DNA from 2 places in the Bradyrhizobium sp. ISRA442 genome. Region 1 is predicted to be linked to the other one. Evidence: predicted binding sites of a transcription regulator. Region 1 holds the regulator's gene; the other holds the start of a gene.
The links. Region 1 encodes LexA, which represses DNA repair genes until DNA is damaged. Its sites were predicted from a motif close to TGTTCNNNNTGTGTTCNG; they were not measured.
Positions count from the first base shown of each region.

Region 2: recA (recombinase RecA) is a predicted target of LexA. The motif match lies at 2,272-2,289, and genes of this name have one in related genera.

Region 1 is NZ_JALGCN010000007.1:187,961-192,182, forward strand. It holds gene MTR72_RS17405 (hypothetical protein) at 1-70, shown strand, start outside; gene MTR72_RS17410 (molybdopterin molybdotransferase MoeA) at 307-1,518, shown strand; gene lexA (transcriptional repressor LexA) at 1,694-2,392, shown strand; gene MTR72_RS17420 (hypothetical protein) at 2,687-3,118, shown strand; gene MTR72_RS17425 (ComEC/Rec2 family competence protein) at 3,207-4,222, opposite strand, start outside.
Region 2 is NZ_JALGCN010000022.1:76,157-80,378, reverse strand. It holds gene MTR72_RS32310 (hypothetical protein) at 99-353, shown strand; gene MTR72_RS32305 (DUF6894 family protein) at 367-600, opposite strand; gene MTR72_RS32300 (DUF2798 domain-containing protein) at 1,162-1,401, shown strand; gene recA (recombinase RecA) at 2,382-3,470, shown strand; gene MTR72_RS32290 (DUF1835 domain-containing protein) at 3,571-4,222, shown strand, end outside.

The DNA.
Region 1 (4,222 bases):
GGATCAAAGTCCCAACGCGCCCGATGTGGCCAAGGATGCTAGTCGGAACGAGCCGACGGGAGCGGATTGATGTTGACCATGGCCCTTGTTGCTTTCGTTCTTGCGATCGCTGCGCGGGTGCCAGTCTGCAGCGTCATCCAGATCATGTCGCACCGGACCTGAATCCAATCATCTCACAAGCGTAGAAGCCGGCACGATCGTTCGTCCGGACGCCGGGTTTTGCTTCGGCGCACGCGCTCGGCTAGAACCCTTGACGCCGAGACGGTTCGATTTGCCAATCGACTTGCCAAGCAGGAGATTTCGCCCGTGGCCCTGATGCCGGTTTCTGACGCGCTTGCCGCGGTGCTGGCCGGCGTGGAGCCGCTATCCGAAGAGATGATCGCGCTGGAAGGCGCCTTTCACCGCGTACTGGCACGCGACGTCACCGCCCGGCGTACGCAGCCCCCCCAGGCAATGTCGGCGATGGACGGCTATGCCGTGCGCGCGAGCGATGCGGCCAAGGTCGATGCGCAGCTCAGCGTGATCGGCGAGGTCGCGGCGGGCCGGCCGTTCGCGCCAACGCTGGGTGCCGGCGAGGCGGTCCGGATCTTCACCGGCGGCGTGATTCCCAACGGCGCAGATGCCGTCGTGATCCAGGAGGACACGGTCGCGGACGGCAAGCGCATCACGATCAAGGAGGCCGCCGTCGCCGGACGGCATATCCGGCGCGCCGGCGTCGACTTTTCCGAGGGCGACGTGCTGCTACGGGCAGGCGCCCGCCTCACCGAGCGAAGCCTGGCCCTCGCCGCCGGTATGAACCATCCTGACCTTCCCGTCCGCCGCCGCCCGAAGGTCGCAATCCTCGCCACCGGCGATGAGCTGGTGATGCCGGGCACAACACCCGGCCCCGGCCAGATCGTCTATTCCAACGGCTATGCGATCCACGCGCTGGCGCGCCGGGAGGGCGCCGACACGATCGACCTTGGGATCGCCGCCGACACCCTGGAGGCCACCACCGCCGGTATCCGCTCCGCCCGCGAAACCGGCGCCGACGTCCTGATCACGACCGGCGGTGCGTCGGTCGGCGATCACGATCTGGTCCAGCAGGCGCTCAAGGCCGAGGGCATTGCGATGGCGTTCTGGAAGATCGCGATGCGGCCGGGCAAGCCGATGATGCATGGCCATCTCGGCGCGATGCGCGTGATCGGCCTGCCCGGCAATCCGGTCTCGTCTTACGTTTGCGCCTTCCTGTTCATGGTGCCGTTGATTCGCGCGCTTGCGGGCCGTCAGCCCGTTCACCACCGCCGCGAGCGCGCCGTAGTCGGGGGCGAGCTCGCCGCCAACGACATGCGCGAGGACTATCTTCGCGTGCGCCTCGAAGAGCGCGACGACGGCACGCTGGTCGCGGTTCCCGTCAACAATCAGGACTCTTCTCTGCTTGCAAATCTCGCTGCGGCACAGGCACTTCTCGTGCGGCCGCCGTTCGCGCCGAAGGCCGAAGCAGGCGCGCCCTGCGAGGTGTTGCGGCTGCCCGCTTGAACGAGCCGGCCGCGCGTGTTCCGCGAAGTTTATCGTGTTCACGCAAAATTAAGCAGTTGCGGAACACATATCGAACATATAGTGTCCGTTCATGATTTGTTTCGAGCATCTAGCGGTGCGCCGCTAACTTCAGCGTCTCGGAATCGAACGACATCAACCGGGGGATTTGGTCGAGATGTTAACGCGCAAACAATACGAGCTTCTGCGGTTCATCAGCGAACGCCTGAAGGAAAGCGGCGTGCCGCCCTCCTTCGACGAGATGAAGGACGCGCTCGATCTGCGCTCGAAGTCGGGCATCCATCGCCTGATCACCGCACTCGAGGAGCGCGGCTTCATCCGCCGCCTGCCCAATCGTGCCCGCGCCATCGAAGTGATCAAGCTGCCCGAGCTTCAGGCCGCGGCCGGCAATCGGCGCGGCTTCACGCCGAGCGTCATCGAAGGCAATCTCGGTAAGGTACGCGGCTCCAGCGCCCCCGTGGACGAGGGTGAACGTCCGGTCGCTGTGCCCGTGATGGGCCGCATCGCGGCGGGCACGCCGATCGAGGCCTTGCAGACCCGCAGCCACACCATCAGCGTACCGCCGGACATGCTCGGCTCGGGCGAGCATTACGCGCTCGAAGTGCGCGGCGATTCGATGGTGGAGGCCGGCATCCTCGACGGCGACATGGCGCTGATCCAGCGCAACGAGAGCGCCGACACCGGCGACATCGTGGTGGCCCTGATCGACGACGAGGAAGCGACCCTGAAACGCTTCCGCCGGCGCGGCGCCTCGATCGCGCTCGAGCCGGCCAATGCGGCCTACGAGGTGCGCATCCTGCCGCCGAACCGCGTAAAGATTCAGGGCAAGCTGATCGGGCTGTACCGGAAATACTGAGCGTCTTCGGCGAGGCGTGAGCCGATGCAAGTCGCGTGGAGCAATCGACCTCCGCCGCGTGTTGTGCAGCGCCGGTGAATTCAGGATTGATCTCGACGAGCGCAACAGAAGAAAATTCGCACGAGCCTGCTTTGTTCCAAAGGCTCTTGCTCAACGCAGAAAAGATAATGTGATCGGCAGGTCTGCACGCAAGTCGCAGATTTGCCCTCAACATCGCATATCATCGGAGCCTTCCTGATAGAGGCCTGGGCCTCCGGGGGCACGGGTCGCTATCTCTTATGAGGAGCACTTGCGATGTGTGACTACAGCCTGCATGCCGTCGCGACCCGTCCCGCCCAGGTCGGTGAGACGATCGTCACGACAACCTTCCGCGGCACCTCGACGCGCGGCTTCGCTTCGGAAGCCGATCTCTCCGTCGCGGTCTGCCTGCTGCCGGGAACGGAGCTCGCCTTCGCCGACAACGTCCGCTACGACAATCGCTGGATCTGGACGCGCACCATCAACTCCCGCGTCGGCAAGTTCGGCAAAGTCGATCCGCACATTCCCGATCGCCATCATGACGCGATCGAATTCCCCGACGGCAAATATGTGCTGGTGACGCAGCTCGTCGAAGGCCAGCGCGCAACCGTGCTGCAATTGCCGGTGACCCAGCCGGCCGGTGAGCACAAGCCGCAAGTCGCCGCTGACAGGCCGCAGCCGACCGTTACGCGCCTGCCGATCGGCTGACGCGTAATATTTGAGCATGATCTCCGCGCAAACGCATTCCGCGTTTGTCGCGAAGGGAAAAACGCTACACACTTTTCCGGATCATGCGTCAGTCCTCGACCTGAAGGTCGGCCTCCGACGGCGTTGCGTCCCTGGAGCGCGGTGCGGCCGGCCGTGGCGCGAGGTTTGGTTCATAATAGCCATCGCCGGCGATTGCCGGCGACCAGGGGCGATTTGCGCCCCTCGCCCTCACCGCCTGCACCGCAAAGCCGTCGCCGCGGCGCGCGAGCGCCAAGCCGCCCTGGCTCATGAGACGATCCCGGTCGACCACCATCGCCGCACAATCGGGCGGCGCGGGTCTCGCTGTCACCACCAGCGCAGCCCGGCTGCAATCATCCGAGAGCGCATCCACGCGCAGCGCCAGCGCGATCAGGCGGCCGTCGGCGAGCGGGGTCACGCATCCGGATTCGTCGCATGACACGCCGCTACCGAGCGATGCATCACCGGCGCTGCGCGGATCGGCATCGGCCGCAAGCCACTCCTTGGCGAGGAACGCGTCCTTGTTCGCCGCGATGAGATGCAAGCGGCCGTCGCTGCCGCGCACTGCGATGTTACGCCCGTCGCCTGCGATCAGGACGTCCGGCTGGCGCACGGACACCGCCCACACAATCGCTGCGACCAGCACGAGCGCACCGGTCCAGCGCAAGGGCGTGCGCAACAGGCCCATCAGGACGATGCCGATGCTCGCCGCGATCAGCGGGGCGATGCCGAAAGCGGCAATGCGGCCGACCGCGCCCGGAAGATTCGCAACCCACTGCGCGACCACGACCATCCAGTCGATGCCGACACCCATCAGCCACCAGAACACGCCGTCGAGCCCGAACGGCGCTGCGATCAATCCCAACAGCCCGGCCGGCATCACCAGCGCCGAGACCACCGGCATCGCCGCGAGGTTCGCGAGCACACCGAACGGCGTGACGCGGTGAAAGTGGAAGGCGGCATAGGGCGTGGTCGCAAAGCCCGCGATCAGCGAGGCCAGGAACAGCATGGCGATCTCACGGCCGCCCCACAGCGCAATCCGCGCCGTCGCCGAATGATCGGGTGAGGCAAACAGGTTCGGCATGC
Region 2 (4,222 bases), on a different contig from region 1:
CAGCCGGGAGGGCCGCGATGATGCGGCTCCCGGCGGGACTCCCCTTCGTCAGCCCCCTCCCTACATCTTTGCCAAGGGTTGCGTCGAGGAGGTGAGACATGGCCGATCGTCCGCGGGATCTCGCCGAGCGGATGGCGCGCCGGCGCAGGGCGGCGGTCCGGTCGGCCGAAGTCGCGGGCGACGGCTATCTGCGCGAGACCTTCACTCTGCCGCGCGAGGCCGCACGCGCGCGAGCACGGGCCTTCTTCGCCCGATACCCCAAGGCCGGCTATATGAGCGAAGTCGAGACCTGGCGCGAGCTGCCCGGCGGCGACATCGAATTCACCATGCGGCGGCTGCCCAGCGCCGACTAAGGCGTGGATCGCTTTAGTCGAAGGATTCGGCGACGATGCGGATGCGGAACACGGGCTCCTTGGATTCGTCCAGAAGCTCCATGTGCCACTCCGAGTTTTCGCGGAGCTTGCGAGCGATGCCGGATGCCATGTCGGCGCAAACGCTGGTCATCTCCTTCCAGGCTGCATCGCGATTAGCGAATTCCGTTGCTTGGTCCGCGCAGCCGGAATAGCGGCCGTTCCGGATTCGAAAGAAATATTGTGGCATGGCTGACACCGATCGCGTAAGGCTGCGCCCCCCGGGGCCATGAGGCGGCCAGTGCAATCCCAAACCGCAGGCAGATCAATTCCGGACCTCTACGGAATTGGCCCCCGCCGCGGCAGCCCGGACTGGCGGCCCGGAGCAAGCCAACATATTGCCGAGCAACGGGCACTTGGAGGCCGTCGCAATATTCCGCGGACAAGCCAAGCTTGCCGTCAAGTCGTGGAAAGTCCACGGCAATCTTGAAAGCGCGCTCCGGAACAAACGCGATCTGATTTCGAGGAAGCTCTGCGGTCAGGATGACTGACACAGGAACTCTGTTCATGGCCGGAGAACCACGGGCTATTCGATTGAGGTTCACGGAAAATTAGCCATATGGCGCACGTCTTCGCGGCGAGGACCATCGCGCTTGAGGAGTCACGTGAGCACGTCGCTGAACGAGCGGCCGCGGAATCGGGACGGCGACCTCGCGCGGTGGGCATTCGGAAGGATCGAATCGGCGTCGCGACGGATCGACGGCACGTGCCTTGCTTTGCCTGACGACGGTGCACAGCGAGGGCACGCGTCATGCTCGGCATTCCCCGACGCTTCAGTCATTTCGTCTTCGGCGTCATCCAGTCCGGTCTCACGTCGCTGATCGCCGCGGGCATTGCCAGCTTTCCGGCCGCAGAAGCGATGCTGTTCGTCAAGCACTGGCTGCTCTCGTGGATGGTCGCCTGGGCCGCGATGCTGCCCATCGTGCTGCTGGCGGCGCCGGCGATCCGCTCGTTCGCGCTGCGGCTCACGCGCGAGGAGGGGAACGCATGATTTGGCCGCAGCGGTCGAAAAAACCCCGCCAGGGGAGAGCCGGGCGGGGCAAAGGTTATTGGAGGCTGAGGTGCTGGGCTGCAACACCATAGCCACGTCACCCTAGCCGGTTCAGCTTACGGCAGCCTGACATGCCGACGGTCAGAATCAGGATCGGCGGCCGCCGCATCGTCGCTAGTGGACACCAAACAGAAAACCCCGCTCAGGGTAGCGCGGGGTCGACTGGGTATGGAGGCTCGATGTTGGTCCACCGGGCAGGATCACGCTAGAAGAGTCGGCTTACAGGCGCCTTACGGCTCGCAACCATAGCCGCGCCAGAGCGGCCGTATACTGCCTCGCGCCGGTCCCAATTTGGACACCCGATCGCAGAACTAGGGACACACAAGTCGGTGACATTCTGAATCGTTCGGCAAGGCCATGGGGGAAACGTGGCGTGCCGATATTGGGGTGGCATCATGGATAACGTAGAGCGGTCTTTCGCCGCCGCGACGGCGGCTGGCTTTGTGGTGCTGGTCGTCGGCATCATCCTGTTGGCGCTGATGTAGGCGACAGGCGCGACTTGGGGGCGGGCGGCGCGTGGCTCGCCTGATTGAAAGACTACCAGTGGCGCGAAGGATGAGTGAAAGAGCGAAACTAGCTAAGGTGCGCCGGGTTCGAGGAATTTTACCCGTCAGGAGCGGTCACGTCGTGGTCTGTGGCAATTGGAGGGGTGTTCACCCCTACTTTGCATGGGGTTGTTTTCCATAATTTTCGCGATGGCGAGGAGACCCGCCAATCGAAGCGGGCTTCACACGGGGTAGGTCGTCCGTAGGCACCGGCCTTGCCGAGCCTAGCTCATTCGCATTAAGGCATTCGAGGTACTACCCGCAAAAGAACATATTGCGAACCTAGAACAAATGGGGTACATTGCTCTTATCGCCGGCCCGCTTCGCCAACCGTTTGTCCATCTCGCGAATCCCCGCCATAAGGAGCACGACCCAATGTCCGCTACTGCCCTGCGTATCGTCGAAGGATCTTCCATGGACAAGAGTAAAGCCCTGGCCGCCGCGCTGTCCCAGATCGAGCGCCAATTCGGCAAGGGTTCGGTGATGAAGCTCGGCAAGAGCGACCGTTCGATGGACATCGAGGCGGTGTCCTCCGGCTCGCTCGGGCTCGATATCGCGCTCGGTATCGGCGGCCTGCCCAAGGGGCGCATCGTTGAGATTTACGGGCCGGAATCCTCGGGCAAGACGACCCTGGCGCTTCATACGGTCGCGGAGGCGCAAAAGAAGGGCGGCATCTGCGCCTTCATCGACGCCGAGCATGCGCTCGACCCGGTCTATGCCCGAAAGCTTGGCGTCAATATCGACGAGCTCCTGATCTCCCAGCCCGACACCGGCGAGCAGGCGCTGGAGATCTGCGACACGTTGGTGCGTTCGGGCGCGGTGGACGTGCTGGTGGTCGATTCGGTTGCGGCGCTGGTGCCGAAGGCCGAGCTCGAAGGCGAGATGGGGGATGCGCTGCCGGGTCTCCAGGCCCGTCTGATGAGCCAGGCGCTGCGCAAGCTGACGGCCTCCATCAACAAGTCCAACACCATGGTGATCTTCATCAACCAGATCCGCATGAAGATCGGCGTGATGTACGGTTCGCCGGAGACCACGACAGGGGGCAATGCGCTGAAGTTCTACGCCTCCGTCCGTCTCGACATCCGCCGCATCGGTGCGATCAAGGAGCGTGACGAGGTCGTCGGCAACACCACGCGCGTGAAGGTGGTGAAGAACAAGCTGGCGCCGCCGTTCAAGCAGGTCGAATTCGACATCATGTACGGCGAGGGCGTCTCCAAGATGGGCGAAATCCTCGATCTCGGCGTCAAAGCTGGCATCGTCGAAAAGTCCGGCGCCTGGTTCTCCTATGACAGCCAGCGCCTCGGCCAGGGTCGCGAGAACTCGAAAGCGTTCCTGAAGGCCAATCCCGACATCACCGCCAAGATCGAGACCTCGATCCGTCAGAACTCCGGCCTGATCGCCGAGCAGATCTTGGCCGGCGCCCCGGAGCGTGATGCCGACGGCGAAGAGCCGACCGAGGAGTAAGCGTCACCGAAGTAGAATTTTCGCGAGGAGCGGGCGCTGAGGACGTTGAGTTGCCGACGTCTTCGGCGCCCGTTTCGTTTTGTGTGGGGTGCTGGGGCAAATGAAGCGTGTAATCCTAACCAGTTCGTCCGGCCTTTGCCTTATCCCTGCGAACCGCGCGGATGTGGTTGTTTCCCTCATCTTCCGGTTTGTCTGGGGACCATTGCCCTCACAGGATCACTTGGCCGGCCATCTCGCCTCACGCTCGCCCTATCTCGAAACCCACTGGTCGCAGTTCATCCGTGGGTCTTCGCGGGTCAGCCGCCTGCGCAAGAATCGGGCGTTGGTTCACTTCTGTGAGAACTTCGACGTTGTCGAGTTGTGGTTCGATCGGAATCCGAATGATCAATTGCAACTGATTTGGATCCTCGAATACCTGCGTTCTGATCCCGCCACCGCCTCGCGTTTGCGGTTGTGCCTGCCTGATATCGATCTGGCCGGATCGGACAGTCAAGGGCTTTGCACCCGTGCTGTGCGAGATGTCGACGTCACGGAAGACGAGCTTGAGACCGCAAGCATGGCCTGGGAGGCCTACCGAGCACCCACGCCTGAGGCCTGCTTCTATTTATCGGGGAGGAAGCTGAGCGCCCTGCCGCTGCTAAGCCCGACCTTGAGCGAACTGCTTGCAGAACTGCCGTCGTCGACGACGGGACTTGGCGCTACGGAAATGCGATTTCTCAAGCTGATTGCGAGCGGGTGTACCCGCACGAGGC